Regions from separate parts of the Mesorhizobium sp. WSM4816 genome, predicted to be linked through region 2. Evidence: predicted binding sites of a transcription regulator. Region 2 holds the regulator's gene; each other region holds the start of a gene.
The links. Region 2 encodes PhoB, which activates phosphate uptake and scavenging genes when phosphate is short. Its sites were predicted from a motif close to TGTCATNNANCTGTCAT; they were not measured.
Positions count from the first base shown of each region.

Region 1 (4,939 bases), on a different contig from region 2:
GACGATGTAGCCTTCGCGGACAAGCTTCCGGTTGCGGTGTGGCGCGGCGAGCTCAACAACCCGATAAGGACCTTGCTTCTGGAGGTTGCGCGCGATCTGCCCTTTTGCGATGTCGGAACGCCCAAACCGACGGCAGCGCCGGAATATCGCAAGTCTTATCTGAGCATCGACCAGCAGCGGCGCTGTCGCTACATCATTTCGCTCGAAGGCAACGACGTGGCGACCAACTTGAAATGGGTCATGAGTTCGAATTCGCTGTGCCTGATGCCACCGCCGACATATGAGACATGGTTCGCCGAAAGCGAACTCGTGGCTGGTGTTCACTATGTGCCGCTCGAACCCGATTTCACGGATCTTGCCGAGCGGGTGCAATATCTCGAACGGCATCCGACTGAGGCCGAACGCATCGTTGCCGCCGCCAACGCCTATTGCCGCAAGTTCGCCGACGAGCGGGCCGAGCAGGCGATCTGCTTGCTCGTGCTCTACAAATATTTCGTGCTCAGCGGCCAGATCGAGCCTGATCCCGAGGTCTGGCGTTTTATTTCAGGCTAAGCCCGCGGCGACTTCGAGCTGATCCGGATCGTTGTCAGATGTCCTCCCGGTCAAGAACCAGATCGGCCGGACCAAACCGGTCTTTTGCCGTGAATTGCTGGTGCCAATAGGGGTAGAGAACGGGCGGGCGGCTCACAGCGTCGAGGCGTGCGCGCTCATCGCTGTTCAGCACCAGGCCGGCTGCGGCGATATTGTCCTTGAACTGCACTTCGGTCCGTCCGCCGATCACCAGCGAACTGACCGCGGGCCGGCCGAGCAGCCAGGCAAGCGCCACCTGCGCCGCCGAAACGCCATGGTTCTCGCCAATATGGGAAAGCACGTCTACGATCCGCCACAGCCGGTCCTCGTCGCGGATCGGCGGTTCGGTCCAGCCGCTGATCTGGCGGGCGGTGGCCTGGTCGCGGTGGTATTTGCCGGACAGCAGTCCACCGGCGAGCGGGCTCCATACCAGCACGCCAAGCCCCTGGTCGACCGAGATCGGCAGCAGTTCATATTCGGCTTCGCGCGCTTCCAGCGTGTAGTGGATTTGCTGGGTGACGAAGCGCGGCTGGTGCTGGCGGTCGCTGATCCCCAGCGCCTTCATCACTTGCCAGCCGGAATAGTTGGAGCAGCCGACATAGCGGATCTTGCCCTGGCTGACGAGCGTGTCGAGCGCGGCGATGGTCTCTTCGAGCGGCGTCGTGCCGTCCCATTCGTGCAGGAAATAGATGTCGATGACGTGGGTCCTGAGGCGCTTCAGGCTCTTCTCGCACTCGCGGATCAGATGATAGCGCGACAGGCCCTCATCGTTGGGACCGTCGCCGATCCGCATGCGCGCCTTGGAGGCGATCAGCACATCGCCCTTGCGTTTGCCGCCGAGCGCTTCGCCGATGATCTCTTCCGAAAGCCCGTTCGAATAGACATTGGCGGTGTCGATGAGATTGATGCCGGCATCGATGCAGAGGTCGATCATCCGGCGTGCCTCGTCGAGATCGGTCTTGCCGACCGCCGAAAATGCGCCAGCGCCGCCAAAAGTCATGGTGCCCATGGTCAGCGTCGAAACCTTCAGCCCGGAACGGCCGAGTGTGCGGTATTCCATGTCAGATCCTCGCGATTGCGTTGAAAAGGGTGCTTTGAAGGTTGCTCGGGGAAACCTGGCATTTGTAGGACAATTCGAGCCGCTTGTCGTGCGTGCCAGGCAGGCTGATCGATCACATCTCGCGGAGTTGGGCGACCGGCGTGCGGGCCGGCTGCAATAAAACCGTCATTGCCGGCCTATATGCAAGTCGGCTCAAGGTGTCCGATCTCGGCCGGCAGGCCGAGGCCGACGCGGGCGTGCACGCGGAGCAGCATAAATGACCGAAGCAAAACAGAATTCTCCCGCCAGGGACTGGCTGGAAGCGGAACTCGCCGACACGCTCGACGAGGACTACGAGCTGGAGATGTCGGAACCGTCGCTGTCGCTGGAAATCGCCAGGATCTACAAGAACGCGCATCCGCCCTCGATGGATCGCCCGCAATATTTTCGCGACCTGATCACGCTGCAATCCGAATTGATCAAGCTGCAGTCCTGGGTGGCTTACACCAGGAAGAAGCTGGTGGTGGTTTTCGAGGGCCGCGATTCGGCCGGCAAGGGGGGCGTCATCAAGCGCATCACCCAGCGGCTCAATCCGCGCATCTGCCGCGTCGTCGCACTTCCTGCGCCGACCGAGCGCGAGAAATCGCAATGGTATTTTCAGCGCTACGTGCCGCATCTGCCGGCAGGCGGCGAGATCGTGCTGTTCGACCGCTCCTGGTATAACCGCTCCGGCGTCGAACGTGTGATGGGCTTCGCCGAGCCGGACCAGGTCGAGGAGTTTTTTCGCGACGTGCCGGAGTTCGAGCGCATGCTGGTCCGCTCCGGCATCACCCTGGTCAAATACTGGTTCTCCATCACCGACGAGGAGCAGCAGATGCGCTTTCAGATGCGCATCCATGATCCGATGAAGCAGTGGAAGCTGTCGCCGATGGACCTGCAGTCGCGCGTGCGCTGGGAACAGTATACCAAGGCCAAGGAAGAGACCTTCGCCCGCACCAACATTCCCGAAGCCCCCTGGTTCATCGTCGAGGGCAACGACAAGAAGCGGGCGCGGCTGAACTGCATCGATCATCTCCTCAAGCAAATGCCTTATGAGGAAGTGCCGCACGAAGAGATCACGCTGCCCGATCGCGTCTTCAATCCAGAATACGAGCGCCAGGTGCTACCGCGCGAGCTGTATGTTCCGGAGAAGTATTGAGGAGCGCGCCTCTTCCTTCTCCCCTTGTGGGAGAAGGTGGATCGGCGCGCAGCGCCGAGACGGAAGAGGGGTGTTGGAAGAAATGAGGCGCTGGTGATCCTGGCGCTGTGCGCCCGATTTGAACGTAGGTGTGCGCCAAGCTGGAACACCCTCATCCGACCGAGCTTCGCTCGGCCCCCTTCTCCCACAAGGGGAGAAGGGGGAACTTAACCAGGCTCACGCCCGCTCGATGGTGACATGCATGGCATTCGGCGTGCCCACCTGCTCGCTGCAGCGGTAGCCGAGTTTGACCATGTCGATGCCGGCAAAAAGGTTCTCGCCTGAGCCGAGCAGCATCGGCGATATCGCCAGATGCATGTCGTCGATGAGCTTTTCCCTCAGATATTGCCGGATCGTGGCGACGCCGCCGCCGAGCCGGACATCCTTGCCGTCAGCCGCGGCTTTTGCCTTTTCCAGCGCCGAGTGAATGCCGTTGGTCACGAAATGGAAAGTCGTGCCGCCCTCCATGACGATAGGTTCCTGCGGATGGTGGGTGAGTACGAAAACCGGCACATGGTAGGGCGGATTGTCTCCCCACCAGCCCTTCCAGGTGTCATCGGGCCAAGCGCCGCGGATCGGTCCGAACATGTTGCGGCCCATGATCCACGCGCCGGTGTTTTCGAAGCTGCGCGTTACGAACGCGTCGTCGGTATCCGTGGTCCCGCCATCTTCGCCGGACATGTTGCGGAAGCTTCGGGTGCCGAACATCCATGTGTGCAGGGCTTCCCCGCCGACGCCCAGCGGCTCTTTCAGGTCCTGGTCGGGACCGGCGCCGAAGCCGTCGATAGATACGGTGAAAGCGTTGACGCGAAGCTTTGACATGAGGACCTCCCTCTAATCCAGTTGTGAAATGCAAGCAGTTGTTTCTATCTAGACCGATTGCGTTTTGCAAGCAGTATTTCGCTGCCGAGCAGAAAGCGGCTCGTTTGGCTCGCAAAGAAGGGGTAGTTGCAGCAGCTACTTGCGCCGCGACGCCTCGAGTATGCGCTCAACAGCTAGGCGGAGCGGCGACAGACTGTCTGTCACTACGGTCCAGACGATGGCGTCGGAAGTCTTGTGGTATTCGTGACGCAAAACGTTGCCAATTCCACGAATCTGTTTCCAGGGAATTTCTGGAGCAAGAGCGAGCAAGTCGTCCGGGATGTGTCGGGTGGCTTCGGAGATAATCTCGATGCCGCGCTCCACGCCATGACGAAGCAGCCAGTCGTCACGAAAGTCGTCCAGAGTCTTGCCGGCGGTGGCAGTGCTGATGCCATCCAAAGCCGCCATGATCTCGGCCAGGATAGGCTCGATCCGGCGGACGGCCATCAGAATACGCGCACGGCCGATCGTTCGATCTCGGCCTTCAACATGGGATGAAGGCTGTCACGCGTGGTGATGTCGATTTCCGTTGACATCTTCTCTTCCAGAAATTGCTTGATCCCGACCAGGTCGATCAGAGAAAAGCGCCGCGCCGGGTCATAGTCGATGAACAGATCAAGATCGCTGTCCGGCTGGGCATCGTCCCGCGCTGCCGACCCGAACAGATACAGCGAAGTCGCGCCCATGCCTTTGATGGCATCTGCGTTTCTCTGCAACCGTTCGATGACCTCGTTCCTGCTCATGGGTCCATTCTAGCGGATTGCAGCAGAATCCCAAAACGATGCTTACCCCTTCAGCATCGCCGCCACTTCAGGCGCGAAATAGGTGAGAATGCCGTCGCAGCCGGCGCGCTTGAAGGCGAGCAGCGATTCCAGCATCGCCTTGTCGCCGTCCATCCAGCCATTGGCGGCGGCCGCCTTGATCATCGAATATTCGCCCGACACCTGATAGGCGAAGGTCGGCATCCGGAATTCGTCCTTCAGCCTGCGGATGATGTCGAGATAGGGCAGGCCGGGCTTGACCATCAGCATGTCGGCGCCCTCGGCGAGGTCCTGCTCGGCCTCGCGCACGGCCTCGTCGGAATTGGCATGGTCGAGATAGTAGGTCTTCTTATCGCCCTTGAGCAGGCCGGCGGTGCCGACCGCCTCGCGATAGGGTCCGTAGAAGGCGGAGGCGAATTTCGTCGCGTAGGACATGATCGCCACATCCTGAAAACCATTGGCGTCGAGCGC
Region 1 covers NZ_JBVVQR010000034.1:46,929-51,867, forward strand. Annotated here, with positions in the region: gene AC0L3H_RS26515 (glycosyl transferase family 90) at 1-552, shown strand, start outside; gene AC0L3H_RS26520 (aldo/keto reductase) at 587-1,630, opposite strand; gene ppk2 (polyphosphate kinase 2) at 1,887-2,807, shown strand; gene AC0L3H_RS26530 (dihydrofolate reductase family protein) at 3,024-3,668, opposite strand; gene AC0L3H_RS26535 (HepT-like ribonuclease domain-containing protein) at 3,804-4,154, opposite strand; gene AC0L3H_RS26540 (nucleotidyltransferase family protein) at 4,154-4,450, opposite strand; gene hemB (porphobilinogen synthase) at 4,493-4,939, opposite strand, start outside.
Region 1: the regulator PhoB is predicted to act here: its motif matches at 1,783-1,799, upstream of ppk2 (polyphosphate kinase 2).

Region 2 (4,939 bases):
TTCCTGCTGGATCCAGCCGGCGTCGATGACGACGTTGAGATTGTCCTTGATGATGGCAATCGGCGTCAGGAACAGCGACTTGACGACATTGCCGCCGGGCGTGGTGAAGTCCTTGACGCCGGCAATATCTGTCATCGGCTTGCCGTCGGCCAGCTGCGAGGCGATCTCGGCAGCGTTCTTGCCGAGCTCGCGCGCGTCTTTCCACACCGAGACGGTCTGCGTGCCGAGCGCGATGCGGTTCAGCGCGGCATGGTCGCCGTCCTGGCCCGAAACCGGGACGGATCCGGCCAGGCCTTGCGCCGTCAGCGCCGCGACGACGCCACCGGCGGTGCCGTCATTGGCGGCAACCACCGCATCGACCTTGTTGTCGTTGGCGGTCAGGAACTGTTCCATGTTCTTCTGGGCGTTGGCGGGAAGCCAGCCGTCCGTATAAGCCTCGCCGACATTCTTGATCTTGCCGCTGTCGATGGCATCCTTGAGCACTTCCATGGAGCCGGCGAACAGGAAATCGGCATTCGGGTCGGCGCCCGAGCCCTTGATGAAGACGTAATTGCCTTCCGGCGCCACCTTGAACACTTCGCGGGCCTGCATGCGGCCGACTTCCTGGTTGTCGAAGGTCAGATAGAAGACGTCCTTGTTCTCGATCAGCCGGTCATAGCCGACGACCGGAATGCCTTCGTCCAGCGCCTTCTGCACCGCCGGACCGATGGCCGAGGCATCCTGCGCAAGGATGATCAGCGCGTTGGCGCCCTGCGAGATCAGGCTTTCGACGTCGGTCAGCTGCTTGCCGGGATTGGACTGAGCGTCAGCGGAGATATATTTGTCGCCGGCGGCCTCGATCGCCGCCTTCATGGCGGCTTCGTCGGTCTTCCAACGCTCTTCCTGGAAGTTCGACCACGAAACGCCAATGACCTTGTCCTTGGCCTGCGCGGCCGACGCGAGCGTCAGCGACATAGCGACCCCCGCCAAAATGGCGGCTGCGAATCTCTTCATGATATTCCTCCCTGCGCCGCGTAGGGCGCGACCAACTGGCCCGAAGGCCGGCACAAAGGCTCTATTTTTTCGAGCCTCGAAAAAATACTGGTCCAACGCCGAAGCACTGTCAACACCAATTCTGATGGATTTTGACGTCCTCTCGCGCTTTTTTTCGATGCTCGGAATAAATAATGACAGCCCCTTCTGCTTCTGCCAGTATTTGTCGGACATTACCACGACGGCTTCCGATTCATGAGCGGCCGCGGCAATGAGGAGGAAACAAAAAATGTCGGTGGGAATCCGTCATGACGATCTGCGCCGGCGCAACCGGGCGATGGTGATTTCGGCCGTGCGCCGGGCAGGCCAGCCGTCGCGGACCGAGATCGCCGCGACCACCGGCCTCAGCCATTCGACCATATCGGCGATCTCTGCCGACCTGATCCAGGAAGGCATCCTGGCCGAGAGCAAGGCGAGCGAGACGGTTTCGCTGAAACGCGGCCGGCCGCAGGTCGGCCTCAGCCTCAATCCGCAAGCCGCTGCGGTGTTGGCCGTCGTGTTGTCGCTGAATTTCCTGTCGGTCGCCGTCATCGATTATGCCGGACAAGTGGTCGCCGAGGACCAGCGCCGGCTGGACACGCTGACCATGTCGCGCGACGCGCTGATCGGCGAAAGTGTCGCCATCGTCCGACGCCGGCTCGAAGATCCCGACCTCGATGTCCAAAGCGTCGCCCGCATCGCGCTGGCGATCCAGGGCATCACCGATTCCCACGCGCGCGCCATGTTGTGGTCGCCGATCACGCCGCAGACGAACATCGCCTTCGCCGACATTCTGGAACGCGAGTTCGGCATCCCGGCCATCATGGAGAACGACTGCAACATGATGGCCGTGGCGCTGCGCTGGCGCCACCCGGATCGCTACCGCGACGATTTCATCGCCATCCTGCTCTCGCACGGCATCGGCATGGGGCTGGTGCTGAAGGGCGAGCTGTTCACCGGCACCCACTCCTCGGGCGGCGAATTCGGCCACATGATCCATCGGCCGGGCGGCGCGCTTTGCCGCTGCGGGCGGCGCGGCTGCGTCGAGGCTTATGCCGGCAACTACGCCATCTGGCGCAACGCAAGGCTGTTGAGCGAGAACGCCGAGCCGGTCGCCGATGTCAGCGACGCCGAGATGCGGGCACTGGCGGCCCGGGCGCGCGAGACGGACGGACCGGAGCGCGAAGCCTACCGCAAGGCCGGCGAGGCGCTCGGCTTCGGGCTCGGCAGCCTGTTTGCGCTGATCGATCCGGCGCCGGTGGCCATGGTCGGCGCCAGCGCTGCCGCCTTCGACCTGATCGAGCCGGCGCTGCGCGAGGCCATCGCCCAGACCGCCGGCGGCCAGCATTCGGGTTCGATTTCCTTCGACACCGAGCCGAACGAGTTGCCGCTGATCCGCGAAGGCTGCGCCATGCGGGCGCTAAGCTTCGTCGACCAGGAGATTTTCGCGCCGAGCATCCAGGCACGAGCCGGCTCGGTCGGAAAGAACGTGGCTTGAAGGATTCCCGGGTCGCGACTTGGGGTGTGTTGAGATTCAGGTCAGGCCGAGTCGAGAATGGTGGGTTCCGAGATCCGGAGCGGAGCGTACTTTGGGGTACGCCGGAAGCGCAGGTATCAGCTAGTCTTCCCTGATCGCATAGCCGGCGCCGCGGATGGTGCGGATGACATCGGGCATGCGACCATTGTTGACCGCCTTGCGCAACCGGCCGACATGGACGTCCACGGTGCGCTCGTCGATGTAGATCGTCTCGCCCCAGACATTGTCGAGCAACTGGCTGCGCGAGAAGACCCGGCCCGGGTGGCGCATCATGAATTCGAGCAGCCGGAATTCGGTCGGCCCGAGCCGGATCTCGCTCTTCTTGCGATAGACCCGGTGCGATTCACGATCGAGCATGATGTCGCCGACCTTGAGCACGCTGGACAGCACTTCCGGCTTGGCGCGGCGCAGCAGCGCCTTGACCCTGGCCATGAATTCCGGTGTCGAGAACGGCTTGACCAGATAGTCGTCGGCTCCGGTCGAAAGGCCGCGCACCCGGTCGCTCTCCTCGCCGCGAGCGGTCAGCATGATGATCGGCAGCCGCTCGGTTTCGGGGCGCACCCGAAGCCGCCGGCAAAGCTCGATGCCGGAAACCGCCGGCACCATCCAGTCGAGCACCAAAAGATCGGGCACGTTTTCCTGCAGCCGGATTTCGGCCTCGTCGCCGCGCGTCACCACCTCGACCTGATAGCCTTCGGATTCCAGATTATAACGGAGGAGGACGCCCAGCGGCTCTTCATCCTCCACCACCATGATGCGCGGCGCGATCATCGGCCGGTCACTCCTGTCATGTCGCCGGCGCCGACATCGTCGTTTCGTCGAGCTTCGGGCGATCCGCCGGCAATTGCTGCCCGGTCACGACAAAGTAGGCGTTTTCGGCGATGTTGGTGACGTGATCGCCGATACGCTCGAGATTCTTGGCGCAGAACAGAAGGTGCGTGCAGGCGGTGATGTTACGCGGATCCTCCATCATGTAGGTCAGGAGCTCGCGAAAAACCGCCGTGTATTTCACGTCGATCTTCTGGTCGTCGGCGCGCAGTTCCTTCAACGCGCCGGCATCGCGCGACACATAGTGCTCGACCACGCCGCGCAGCTGCACAAGAACGAGGTCCGCCATCGCGTCAATACCGTGCGACAGATTACGCGGCGTCGCGCTCTGCCCGACTGCGCTGACCCGCTTGGCTATGTTCTTGGCCAGATCGCCGATGCGCTCGAGATCGCCCGCCATGCGGATTGCGCCAACCACGGCGCGCAGATCCTGCGCCATCGGCTGCCGCTTGGCGATCAGCGTGATGGCGCTGTCGTCGAGCTCGCGCTGCCGCGCATCCATGATGGCGTCGTCCGAGACGACGCGCTGCGCCATCGCATTGTCCGACGCAAGCAGCGCGCGGATCGAGGCCGCTACCATTGCGGCGGCGAGCTCGTCCATGTCGCGGATCAGCCTGTCGATGTGCTCCAGTTCCTCGTCGAAAGATGCGACGGTGTGTTCACCCATGGTGCTGTCCTCGTGTTCGAAATTCGCCGGACCGCTCAGCCGAACCGGCCGGTGATGTAGTCCTGGGTGCGCTTGTCGTCGGGGTTGGTGAACATCTTGTCGGTCGCGCCCTCCTCGACCAGATAGCCGAGATGGAACATCGCCGTGCGTTGCGACACGCGCGCCGCCTGCTGCATCGAATGGGTGACGATGACGATCGTATAGTTCTGGCGCAGTTCGTCGATCAGTTCCTCGACGCGGGCGGTGGCGATCGGATCGAGCGCCGAACAGGGCTCGTCCATCAGGATCACTTCCGGCGACACGGCGATGGCGCGCGCAATGCACAGGCGCTGCTGCTGTCCGCCGGACAGGCCGGTACCCGACTCGAGCAGGCGATCCTTGACCTCGTTGAACAGGCCGGCCTTCTTCAGGCTCGATTCGACGATGCCGTCCAACTCGGCCTTGCTCCTGGCCAGGCCGTGGATGCGCGGACCGTAGGCGACGTTTTCGTAGATCGACTTCGGAAACGGGTTCGGCTTCTGGAACACCATGCCGACGCGAGCTCGCAGCTCGACGACATCGATTTTCGGGTCGTAGACATCCTCGCCGTCGAGCGTGATCTTGCCGCTCACCCGCGCGATATCGATGGTGTCGTTCATTCGGTTCAGGCAACGCAGGAACGTCGACTTGCCGCAGCCCGATGGGCCGATCAACGCCGTCACCTGATGCTCGCGGACATCGAGATCGACGTCGAACAGTGCTCGCTTCTCGCCGTAGTGAACGGAGACCTTTTCGCCCTTCATCTTGATCGAAGGGGCGTTGGTTGCGCTGCTCAGTTTCTGCTCGACGCCGGCTTCCGTCATGATGTTCATATCCTCTACTCCTTACCAGCGCCGCTCGAAGCGCCTGCGCAGTAT
Region 2 covers NZ_JBVVQR010000006.1:181,549-186,487, forward strand. Annotated here, with positions in the region: gene xylF (D-xylose ABC transporter substrate-binding protein) at 1-993, opposite strand, end outside; gene AC0L3H_RS10295 (ROK family protein) at 1,262-2,509, shown strand; gene phoB (phosphate regulon transcriptional regulator PhoB) at 2,630-3,319, opposite strand; gene phoU (phosphate signaling complex protein PhoU) at 3,336-4,043, opposite strand; gene pstB (phosphate ABC transporter ATP-binding protein PstB) at 4,079-4,894, opposite strand; gene pstA (phosphate ABC transporter permease PstA) at 4,907-4,939, opposite strand, start outside.

Region 3 (4,939 bases), 130 kb from region 2:
GGGGTTCTTCTTCTGCGGCATGATCGAGGAGCCGGTGGAGAATGAGTCCGACAACCTGACGAAGCCGAATTGCGGCGTCGACCAGATGATGATTTCTTCGGCCAGTCGCGACAGATGCGTCGCGCAGATCGCCGCCAGCCCCAAAAACTCGAGCGCGAAATCGCGGTCCGAAACGCTGTCGAGGGAATTGCGCATCGGCTCACGGAAGCCGAGCGCCCTGGCCGTCTGGTGCCGGTCGATCGGAAAGCTGGTGCCGGCAAGGGCGGCCGCACCGAGCGGACTTTCGTCCATCCGTTCGATAGCGTCGCGAACACGCGACAGGTCGCGCGAGAACATCTCGACATAGGCCATGCAGTGATGGCCGAAGGTTACCGGCTGAGCCGCCTGCATGTGGGTGAAGCCCGGCATCACCGTTGCCGCATGCTCCTCGGCCCGCTCCAGGAACGCCGTGATCAGGCCCTTCAGCGCCTCGGCGACGCGAAAGCACTCGTCCTTGACCCATAGCCTGAGATCGACCGCCACCTGGTCGTTGCGCGAACGGGCGGTATGCAGGCGGCCGGCAGCCGGGCCGATCAGCTCGGCAAGGCGGGCCTCGACATTCATGTGGATGTCTTCCAGCCTGGTCGAGAACTCGAACGTGCCGGCTTCGATTTCTGCCAGGATCGTGTTCAGCCCGTGAGCGATTTTTTCTTGATCGGCCGCCGAAATAATGCCGGTTTGCGCCAGCATCTCGCTGTGGGCGATCGAGCCCCTGATATCCTGCGCGTAGAGTTTGCGGTCGAACGAGATCGACGCGTTGATCGCTTCCATGATCGCGGCCGGACCCGAGGCAAAACGTCCGCCCCACATCTGGTTGCTGGCCTTCTTGTCGCTCATCGCTATAACCCGTGCTCCGGAGCAGTTTTAAAAAATGGCAGACGGCAATCGATTTTTCCCCGCCCCGCGCCTCATCCTCGCCGCTTTGGTGGCAGGCGTGCTTGCCGGCGCGGTCGCGGTATATGTCAGCGAAAGCGGTTCTGGCAACAACGCCCCCGCTCAAGTCGCGGTTGGCGACAGCAAGGACGATGTCGCCTGCGCCGCCAAGGCCGATCGCGCCAAGACGGTCGCGGCGGCTGCCACCGGCCAGGTTGCCGCACTTTTGCCGGCCGATCCGCCGCAATCGCTGAAGGGCCTTGCCTTCAACAGCCCCGACGGCAAGCCGATGACGCTCGCCGACCATGCCGGCAAGACGGTGCTGCTCAATCTGTGGGCGACATGGTGCGCGCCCTGCCGCGCCGAAATGCCGGCGCTCGACGCGCTGCAGAACGAAATGGGCAGCGATGCTTTCGAGGTCGTCGCGGTCAATGTCGATGCCGGCGACGACGCCAAACCGAAGAAGTTCCTTGAGGAGACCGGCGTCAAGGCGCTCGGCTACTACCGTGATTCGACGATGGCGCTGTTCAACGATCTCAAGACACGCGGCCTGGCGCTCGGCCTGCCGGTCACCATGCTGATCGACTCGGAAGGCTGCCTGATTGCCCACATGAACGGCCCGGCCGAATGGTCGAGCCCCGATGCCAGGCGGCTGGTCGAGACGGCGCTCGGCAAGTCGGACTAACGCATGTCGCGCAACAGTGCGCTCTTTAGGAGGCGCCGGCGATTGCCGGTCGTCGTCGTTGTTCGATTGGTAAGCCGGCTTTTCAATTGCTTTCCATCGGCTCTCATCTCGAAGCGCACGCCACTTTAAGTGGAAATCAAGTTCATCGGTCCGCAACAAAACCGTTGTCCAATTGTCACGGGCGGCACATATTGGCTTTGCGAGAGTGGCCCTTTCGCCAATGACAAACGGGAGATGAAACATGAAGTTCTTCGGCTTCGCGGCCGGTGTCGCCGCCACCTTGACCCTGCTTTCCACCACCTCCGCCTTCGCCGTCACGCAGATCAGTTGGTGGCACGCCATGACCGGCGCCAACGCCGAGGTCGTCGGCAAGATCTCCAAGGATTTCAACGCCAGCCAGAGCGACTATGAGCTGGTTCCGGTGTTCAAGGGCACCTATCCGGAGACGCTGAACGCCGGCATCGCCGCTTTCCGCGCCGGACAGGCGCCCGATATCCTCCAGGTGTTCGACGTCGGCACCGGAGTGATGATGGCGGCCGAGGGTGCGATCAAGCCGGTGGCCGAGGTGATGACCGGTGCCGGGATGACCTTCGACAAGAGCCAGTATCTGCCCGGCATCGTCGGCTATTATTCGAAGCCGGACGGCACCATGCTGTCCTTCCCCTACAATTCCTCCTCGCCGATCCTCTATTACAACAAGGATATCTTCCAGAAGGCCGGTCTCGACGTGAACAACCCGCCCAAGACCTGGAACGAGGTGTGGGAAGCCGCCAAGAAGATCAAGACGAGCGGCGCCGCCCCTTGTGGCTATACCTCGACCTGGCTGACCTGGATCCATCTGGAGAATTTTGCAGCATGGAATGATGTGTCGTGGGCGACCCAGCAGAACGGCCTGGCCGGCGGTGATGTCGAACTCAAGATCAACGCGCCGATTTTCGTCAACCACTTCCAGGCGCTCGCAGACCTCGCCAAGGACGGCACCTTCAAATATGGCGGGCGTACCTCCGAAGCCAAGCAGATCTTCCTCGCCGGCGAATGCGGCATCTTCACCGAATCGTCGGGCGGCCTCGGCGACATCGTCAAGTCCGGCATGAACTATGGCATCGGCCAGCTTCCCTACGACAGCGACGCCAAGGGCGCACCGCAGAACACCACGCCGGGCGGCGCCAGCCTGTGGGTGTTCGGCGCCAAGTCGGACGAGCAATACAAGGGCGTTGCGGCATTCTTCGCCTATTTGTCCAAGACCGATGTGCAGGAATATCTGCACCAGAAGTCGGGATACCTGCCGGTGACGCTCGCTGCCTACGAGGCGACCAAGAAATCGGGCTTCTATGACAAGAACCCCGGCCGTGAGACACCCATCCTGCAAATGACGGGCAAGGCGCCGACCGACAACTCGAAGGGCGTGCGCCTGCCGAACCTGCCGCAGGTGCGCGATATCCAGAACGAGGAGTTCGAGAAGATGCTGGCCGGCCAGCAAACCGCTCAGCAGGCGCTTGACAACGCGGTCACGCGCGGCAACGCCGCAATCAAGGAAGCGCTGGAGAACTGACGGGATTATCTCGGTTGGTGTCTGTTTGAATATCGCCCACGCGAGCTCGCGTGGGCGTCCCCGAGATAGCGAAGGAAATCAGCCTGTCTCCCCGCGTCGTCTTTCCCAACAAGATCCTGCCCTACCTGCTGGTGGCGCCGCAACTCGCCATAACACTGGTTTTCTTCTACTGGCCGGCCGGTCAGGCGCTTTACCAGTCGATGCTCAGGCAGGATCCGTTCGGGCTGAGGACCAGGTTCGTCTGGTTTGCCAATTTCCGCAAGGTGCTGGCCGATCCGGCCTACCTCAACTCGATCCAGGTCACCGTGGTGTTCTCGCTTGCGACCGCGATCGTCGCGATGTGCGTGGCGCTTTTGCTTGCGGTCATGGCCGAGAGGGCGGTGCGCGGCAAAGGCCTCTACCGCACGCTGTTGATATGGCCTTATGCCGTGGCGCCGGCGATTGCCGGCATGCTGTGGCTGTTTCTGTTCAATCCTTCGATCGGCTCGTTGGCGTATTTGCTGAGAAGCCTCGGCATCGCCTGGGATCCGCTGCTCAACGGCACCCACGCCATGATCCTGCTGGTGTCGGCGGCTGCCTGGAAGCAGATCAGCTACAATTTCCTGTTCTTCGTCGCCGGTCTGCAGGCAGTGCCGAAAACGCTGATCGAGGCGGCGGCCATGGACGGCGCCGGCGAGACCAAGCGCTTCTGGACCATCGTCTTCCCGCTGCTCGCGCCGACCACCTTTTTCCTGCTGGTCGTCAACACCGTCTATGCCCTGTTCGACACGTTCGGCATCGTTCATGCCGTCACCGGCGGCGGGCCGGGCAAGGCGACCGAGACGCTGGTCTACAAGGTCTACAATGACGGCTTCGTCAATCTGATCCTGGGCGACTCGGCGGCGCAGTCGGTCATCCTGATGGCGATCGTCATTGCGCTCACCGCTATCCAGTTCCGCTACGTGGAACGCAAAGTCCACTACGGCTGAGGGCAGCGATGATCGGCCAGTCCCCGCTCCGTACCTTCATCGCCCATGCCGTGCTTATCCTCGGCATATTGATCGTGGCTTTCCCGATCTACTACACGTTCGTTGCCTCGACACACATGCTGCAAACCATCCTCAGGCCGCCGCTGCCGCTCTTGCCCGGCGGCCAGCTGTGGAACAACTACAGCGAGGCGCTGTTCGGCGGCATTGGCCGCATCGGCGGTGTCAGCGTCGGCCAGCTGCTCCTCAACACCACGATCATGGCGCTCGGTGTTGCGGCGGGAAAGATCTGCATCTCGATCCTGTCGGCCTACGCGATCGTGTTCTTCCGCTTTCCCCTGCGCATGACCTTCTTCTGGCTGATCTTCATCACCTTGATGCTTCCAGTCGAGGTGCGCATCCTGCCGACCTACAAGGTGATGGTCGATCTAGGTATGATCGACACCTATGCCGGCCTGATCATCCCGCTGATCGCCTCGGCCACCGCGACGTTGCTGTTCCGCCAGTTCTTCATGACCATACCGGGCGAATTGCTCGAGGCGGCGCGCGTCGACGGCGCCGGGCCATGGCGCTTCTTCTTCGATATCCTCCTGCCATTGTCGCGCACCAATATCGCGGCGCTGTTCGTGATCCTCTTCATCTACGGCTGGACGCAGTATCTTTGGCCGCTACTGGTTACCAACAGCAACGACATGAACACCATCGTCATCGCGTTGAGAAAGATGGTTTCCTTCGCCGATGCCGATACCGAATGGCACCTGGTCATGGTCACCGCGATGCTGGCCATCGTGCCGCCGATCCTGGTGGTGGTGCTGATGCAACGCT
Region 3 covers NZ_JBVVQR010000006.1:55,939-60,877, reverse strand. Annotated here, with positions in the region: gene argH (argininosuccinate lyase) at 1-876, opposite strand, end outside; gene tlpA (thiol:disulfide interchange protein TlpA) at 911-1,597, shown strand; gene ugpB (sn-glycerol-3-phosphate ABC transporter substrate-binding protein UgpB) at 1,839-3,149, shown strand; gene ugpA (sn-glycerol-3-phosphate ABC transporter permease UgpA) at 3,233-4,117, shown strand; gene ugpE (sn-glycerol-3-phosphate ABC transporter permease UgpE) at 4,126-4,939, shown strand, end outside.
Region 3: the regulator PhoB is predicted to act here: its motif matches at 1,760-1,776, upstream of ugpB (sn-glycerol-3-phosphate ABC transporter substrate-binding protein UgpB).

Region 4 (4,939 bases), on a different contig from region 2:
CGTCGCTGCGCTTGTGCTTATGCCGGAGGCGGTATCGGCGGTTCGGGCAGCGCTCAAAAACGAGCTTCAGCGAGGGCTGAATGTCGCCCTCGGCTCGGCCTGCGCCACAATCGGCCTGACAATCCCGGCGATCGGTGCGGCGAGCCTGCTCACCGGACGAAGCCTGACTCTTGGTCTGGGTCCGGGAGATACCGTGCTTCTCCTCCTCGCGCTTGCCATCAGCATCGTGAGCTTTGGGACGGGCCGAACAACGATGCTGACAGGGCTCGTTCATCTCGTCGTGTTTGTCGCCTATCTGTTCCTTATCTTCGTGCCGTAGGTGATCGCCCGCCGTCTTCGGCGATCGCCGCGTTCTGTCGATTTGCGGCGCACATGCCTAGCCTGCAATTACTGGACCTTCGAGCGTAGGCGATCCGTCACGAACTCCATCAACACCACGATGGCGAAGATCACGAGAATGATGGTCGAGGCATTCCTGTATTGGAAAAGATCGAACGCGACCTTCAGCTCCTGGCCGATGCCACCGGCTCCAACGAGGCCGAGAACAACTGATGAGCGCACTGCCTTTTCAAGCGCGAAGAGCGTGGTGTTTATCAGGGACGGCATGGCGTCAGGCAGTACTGCCCCGCACAGAACAGAGAATCGTCCGGCGCCGATTGCAAACAGCGCTTCCTGAGGTCTTTCGTCGGCATCCTCCATCGCCTCGGCGAAGAAGCGCCCGCAAAAGCCGATCGAATCGACGACGATGGTCATGGTGCCGGCAACCGCCCCGAGACCAACGGCTGACACGAAAAGTAGTGCCCAGACCAAATCTGGAACAGTCCTGAACAACGAGACCAGCATCCTGGAGATATGCCGGAACGGGCCGATCGGGGTTATGTCCTTGGCCGAGAGCCAGGCAAACGGCAAGCTGAGGACGACACCTATTGCTGTCCCCACGAGCGCTATCTGAAACGTTTCGACCATGCGCCACAAAACCCTCAGGAGGAACCCTGGCTCGACATTTGGGGGTATCATGCGGCCGACGAGATGGACCATTCGGGGCACCCCGCCTGCCAGTTGTTCCGGCGAAGGTGCGACCTGCCCGGCGGAAACGATCACGAGAGCGGCCAAAGCGACGGCAAAGCTGAAAGTGACGGGCGAGATCGATGGAATCCGGCTCGGCGAAAGGCGGTCATGCATCGAAGACGTCTTTCAGATCAGCGCGGTCACCTGCGCCGTCGGTCGGTCGAAGAAGACCTTGCCCGCCTTGAGCGCTATCAAGCGGTCGGAGTAGTCGAGAGCATGTTCCATGTCGTGCGTGGTGTAGACCAAAGTGATCGCCTGTTCCTGGGTCAGCTCGGAGAAGACGCGCATCACATCATGTCCAGCCGCCGGGTCGAGACTTGCCGCCGGTTCGTCTGCTATCAAAAGCTTCGGACGCCGGATCAACGCACGGGCAATCGCCACCCGCTGCGCCTGCCCTCCAGAAAGCGCGTCGGCGCGGGCGCCCGCCTTGCCGAGAAGCCGCACTTCGGCGAGGGCTTTCATTGCTTCCTCGCGCCAGTGTTGCTTTGCGATGGAATGGTGCCAGCCGCGCCAGCCGCCGGGCAGCCCGAGCTTGCCCTGCAAAACGTTTGTAAGAACCGATTGGCGGCTGACCAGTCCGTGGTGCTGGAAGACAAATCCGATCTGCCTGCGTATGCGCCGCAGCTGGGCGACGGACGGCGCCGAGCGGAAGCTCTCGCCGAGGGTGACGACCTCGCCACCGCTCGACGGTAGAAGACCAATGAGGCATTTGAGCAGGGTGGATTTTCCAGCACCGTTCGAGCCAATCAGGGCAACCCGTTCGCGCGATGCTATGGTGAGGCCGATACTGGAGAAAATGACCTTTCCGTTCGCATAGCTCTTCGCAAGATCGTGCGCCCGAATGATGGCTGTCATAGTGACCTCTTGGCCCAGACCGAACTGCGAAACAGACCGGCGGTTAGCCGCCGGCCTTGTCGCTGAAAGGAGCAAGTCGATGAAAAAGGAGCAAGCCTCAGTTTACGAAGTCGGTGAGGGTCTCAATTCCGATCGTGCGGTACATCGAGCGGACATAGTCGTAGTCCGAGTCCCTGACATCAGTCAGGAAGAAACCGCCCTTGAATTTCTGGTTGTCCTCGCCGGTCAAGATCGCTTTCATCAGCTCATTGCCATTCTTCGCAAAGGCATCGCGGATCTTGACGAACACGTCATCTGAAATGTCCTTGCGGGCGACAAGAATGTCGTTCGGCAGATCGCGGCCCCGTGCGATGACCGAGAAGGCAACGCCGGGGAATGCTTCCCGGACCGAGTTCAGATAGCCGAAATTCAAGCCGATAGCGGCGATGTCGCCGCGGATGAGAGCCTCAGCCGCGATGTTGCGCGATATGATTACTGGTTCGTAATCGGTGGCATATTTCAGGTTGAAATCGGCCAGCGCCTGCGCGGGGCCGAGGTGCTGGGACGTCGAGCCGACCGAGCCGAATGCGACCTTCTTGCCCTTCAAGTCTTCGACCGAGCGGATCGGTCCATTCGCCAGCACGGCGATCTGAGCGAAATAGTCGGGGCGCTGCCAGGCGACAACAATCTTCGGCTGGCTTAATTCCTTCATGACGACGTATTCTGCAGGACCGGTCAGGACAAGATCGACCTGCCCGGAATTCATCGCCTCGACGGCGCTGGTCCGCGAACTGACCGGAAACAGCTCGACATCCAGGCCGGTCGCCTCTTCAAGAGCGGTCTGGAAAGCACCGAATTCCTGCTGAAGAGCCTCCAGTCCCTCCATGTCGGTTACCGCGAATTCCACCGGCTCCGCAAACACTGGAAGAGCGGAGGCAAGCGTCAGGGCGAGTGCGGTTGCGATGCTGCGGATCATCGTTTTTTCCTTTGCTGTATAGACAGGAAACTGTTACCCGCTAATCCGTATACGCAGCAGATGACGTGCTCGTGACATTTCGCCGGCGCCACCGGCAGACTTTGCTTTTTGAGGGATACAGTGAACTGGCACATCCAGGGTGGTCGCATCCTTACCGAACGGGGACTTGAAACCGCGGACCTGAGCGTCACCGGCGGCGCCCTGTCAGAGCTGCGGGCGGCCCATGCCTCCACAATCGATGCCGATGGTCTGCTCGTGCTTCCGGGGATCGTCGATATTCACGGCGACGGCTTCGAGCGCCAGATCATGCCGCGGCCCGGTGTCCGCTTCGACACCGCGCTGGCGCTGAAAGATACGGACCGCCAGCTTGTCGCCAATGGCGTAACCACGGCCTTTCACGGCGTCACGGTGTCGTGGGAGCCTGGACTTCGCTCGCTCGACGCTGCCAAACAGCTGATCGGCGCGGTCTGCGATCTCCGCGATAGCCTTGGCTGCGATACGCGTCTGCATCTGCGCTGGGAGACCTTCGCGCTTGATCAGATGGCGCAGGTCGTACGATGGCTCTCGCTTTCGCCACGGCCGATCATCGCCGTCAACGATCATACCACGGGGTCGGTGCTGAACGGCACGATTGCCCGCAAGATCGGTCAGATGGCGGAGCGGTCTGGCTTGAGCCGCGAGCAATACATGACGTTGCTCGGCCAGATTTGGTCCCGCCGCGCCGAGGTTGAGATCGCGATCGGGAAGCTGGCCGCAACTGCGCGGGCCAATGGCAATGTGCTTCTTGCCCATGACGAAGCGTCTCCCGAGGAACGCATGTATTTTCGCGCCCTCGGCGCAAAGGCCTCGGAATTTCCGCTAACGCTCGAAACGGCCAAGGCCGCGCGGCAAATGGGCGAGGATGTGATCCTCGGCGCGCCCAACGTCGTGCGCGGCGGCAGCCATAATGGAGCGCTAAATGCCACCGAGGCCGTCAGAGCCGGACTTTGCACGGTGCTGACCAGCGATTACCACTACCCTTCGCCTCTGCATGCGGCCTTCAGACTGTCTTCGCCGGACGCCGGCGACTTCCCCTCGATCTGGAATCTGGTTTCGGCAAACCCGGCCCGGGTGGCCGACCTCGACGATCGCGGCTCGCTTGTTGCCGGCCGCCGGGCGGGTCTGATCCTGGTCGATGCTGGCGATCCAGAGCATCCGCGTGTGGTGGCCACCATGGTCCATGGACAAATTGTCTATAGCTCCGGGCTCTCCCGCACAGACCGACGGTCTGCACGGCGGTCGCGGGTGGATAAGGTTTCATGACCTTGGACACGAAAATTTCAACACCACACGAGCGCAATGGCAATCGCCTTCTGGCCTTTGACGGGCTGGTCTTTCGGCCACGCAGCGATACGCCGATCTGGCAGCAGATCTACGATCACATCTTCGATCTGATCGAGAGCGGCAGTCTTGCGCCGGGCAGCCAGCTTCCCGGAGAAACGCATCTGGCACAGAAACTCGCGGTCACCCGCATTACGCTTCGCCGGGCGCTGCAGCAGTTACAGCATGAGGGCCACCTCACCGCCCGCAAGGGCGTCGGTATCTTCGTGCGAAACCTGCCCTCGACATTCACTGTTCGCGACGGACAGCGCTTTCTCGACAATTTCGAAGCCCACGGCCAGGAAATCGGCACCAATACGCTGCTGATCGTCCGGGAACCGGCCGAAGCGGCCGTGGCGGAACGGTTGCGTCTCGCACCTGACACCACCATTATCCGGCTGTGCCGGATCAGAACGTCGGACAAGCAGCCGGTTTACGTCAATACCAAGTTCTTTCCGGCGCATGTCTTCCCCGACTTCGAGCAGAGATACGATGTGCGTCAGTCGGTGACCGATGTTTTCCGCGCGCATGGCATCGACAACTACCGGCGGGCCGAGACGCGCATCAGTGGCGGCTTTGCATCCCCCGATGAAGCGGAAATCCTGCGGCTGACGCCCGGAACGCCAGTATTCCGCATCAATGCTGTCAACGAGGACCGAAACGGCGTACCAATCGAATGGACCCGCGGCTGCTGGCCGCTGA
Region 4 covers NZ_JBVVQR010000001.1:90,497-95,435, reverse strand. Annotated here, with positions in the region: gene AC0L3H_RS00415 (calcium:cation antiporter) at 1-319, shown strand, start outside; gene phnE (phosphonate ABC transporter, permease protein PhnE) at 388-1,182, opposite strand; gene AC0L3H_RS00405 (phosphonate ABC transporter ATP-binding protein) at 1,195-1,923, opposite strand; gene AC0L3H_RS00400 (PhnD/SsuA/transferrin family substrate-binding protein) at 2,021-2,878, opposite strand; gene AC0L3H_RS00395 (alpha-D-ribose 1-methylphosphonate 5-triphosphate diphosphatase) at 2,999-4,180, shown strand; gene phnF (phosphonate metabolism transcriptional regulator PhnF) at 4,177-4,939, shown strand, end outside.
Region 4: the regulator PhoB is predicted to act here: its motif matches at 2,939-2,955, upstream of AC0L3H_RS00395 (alpha-D-ribose 1-methylphosphonate 5-triphosphate diphosphatase).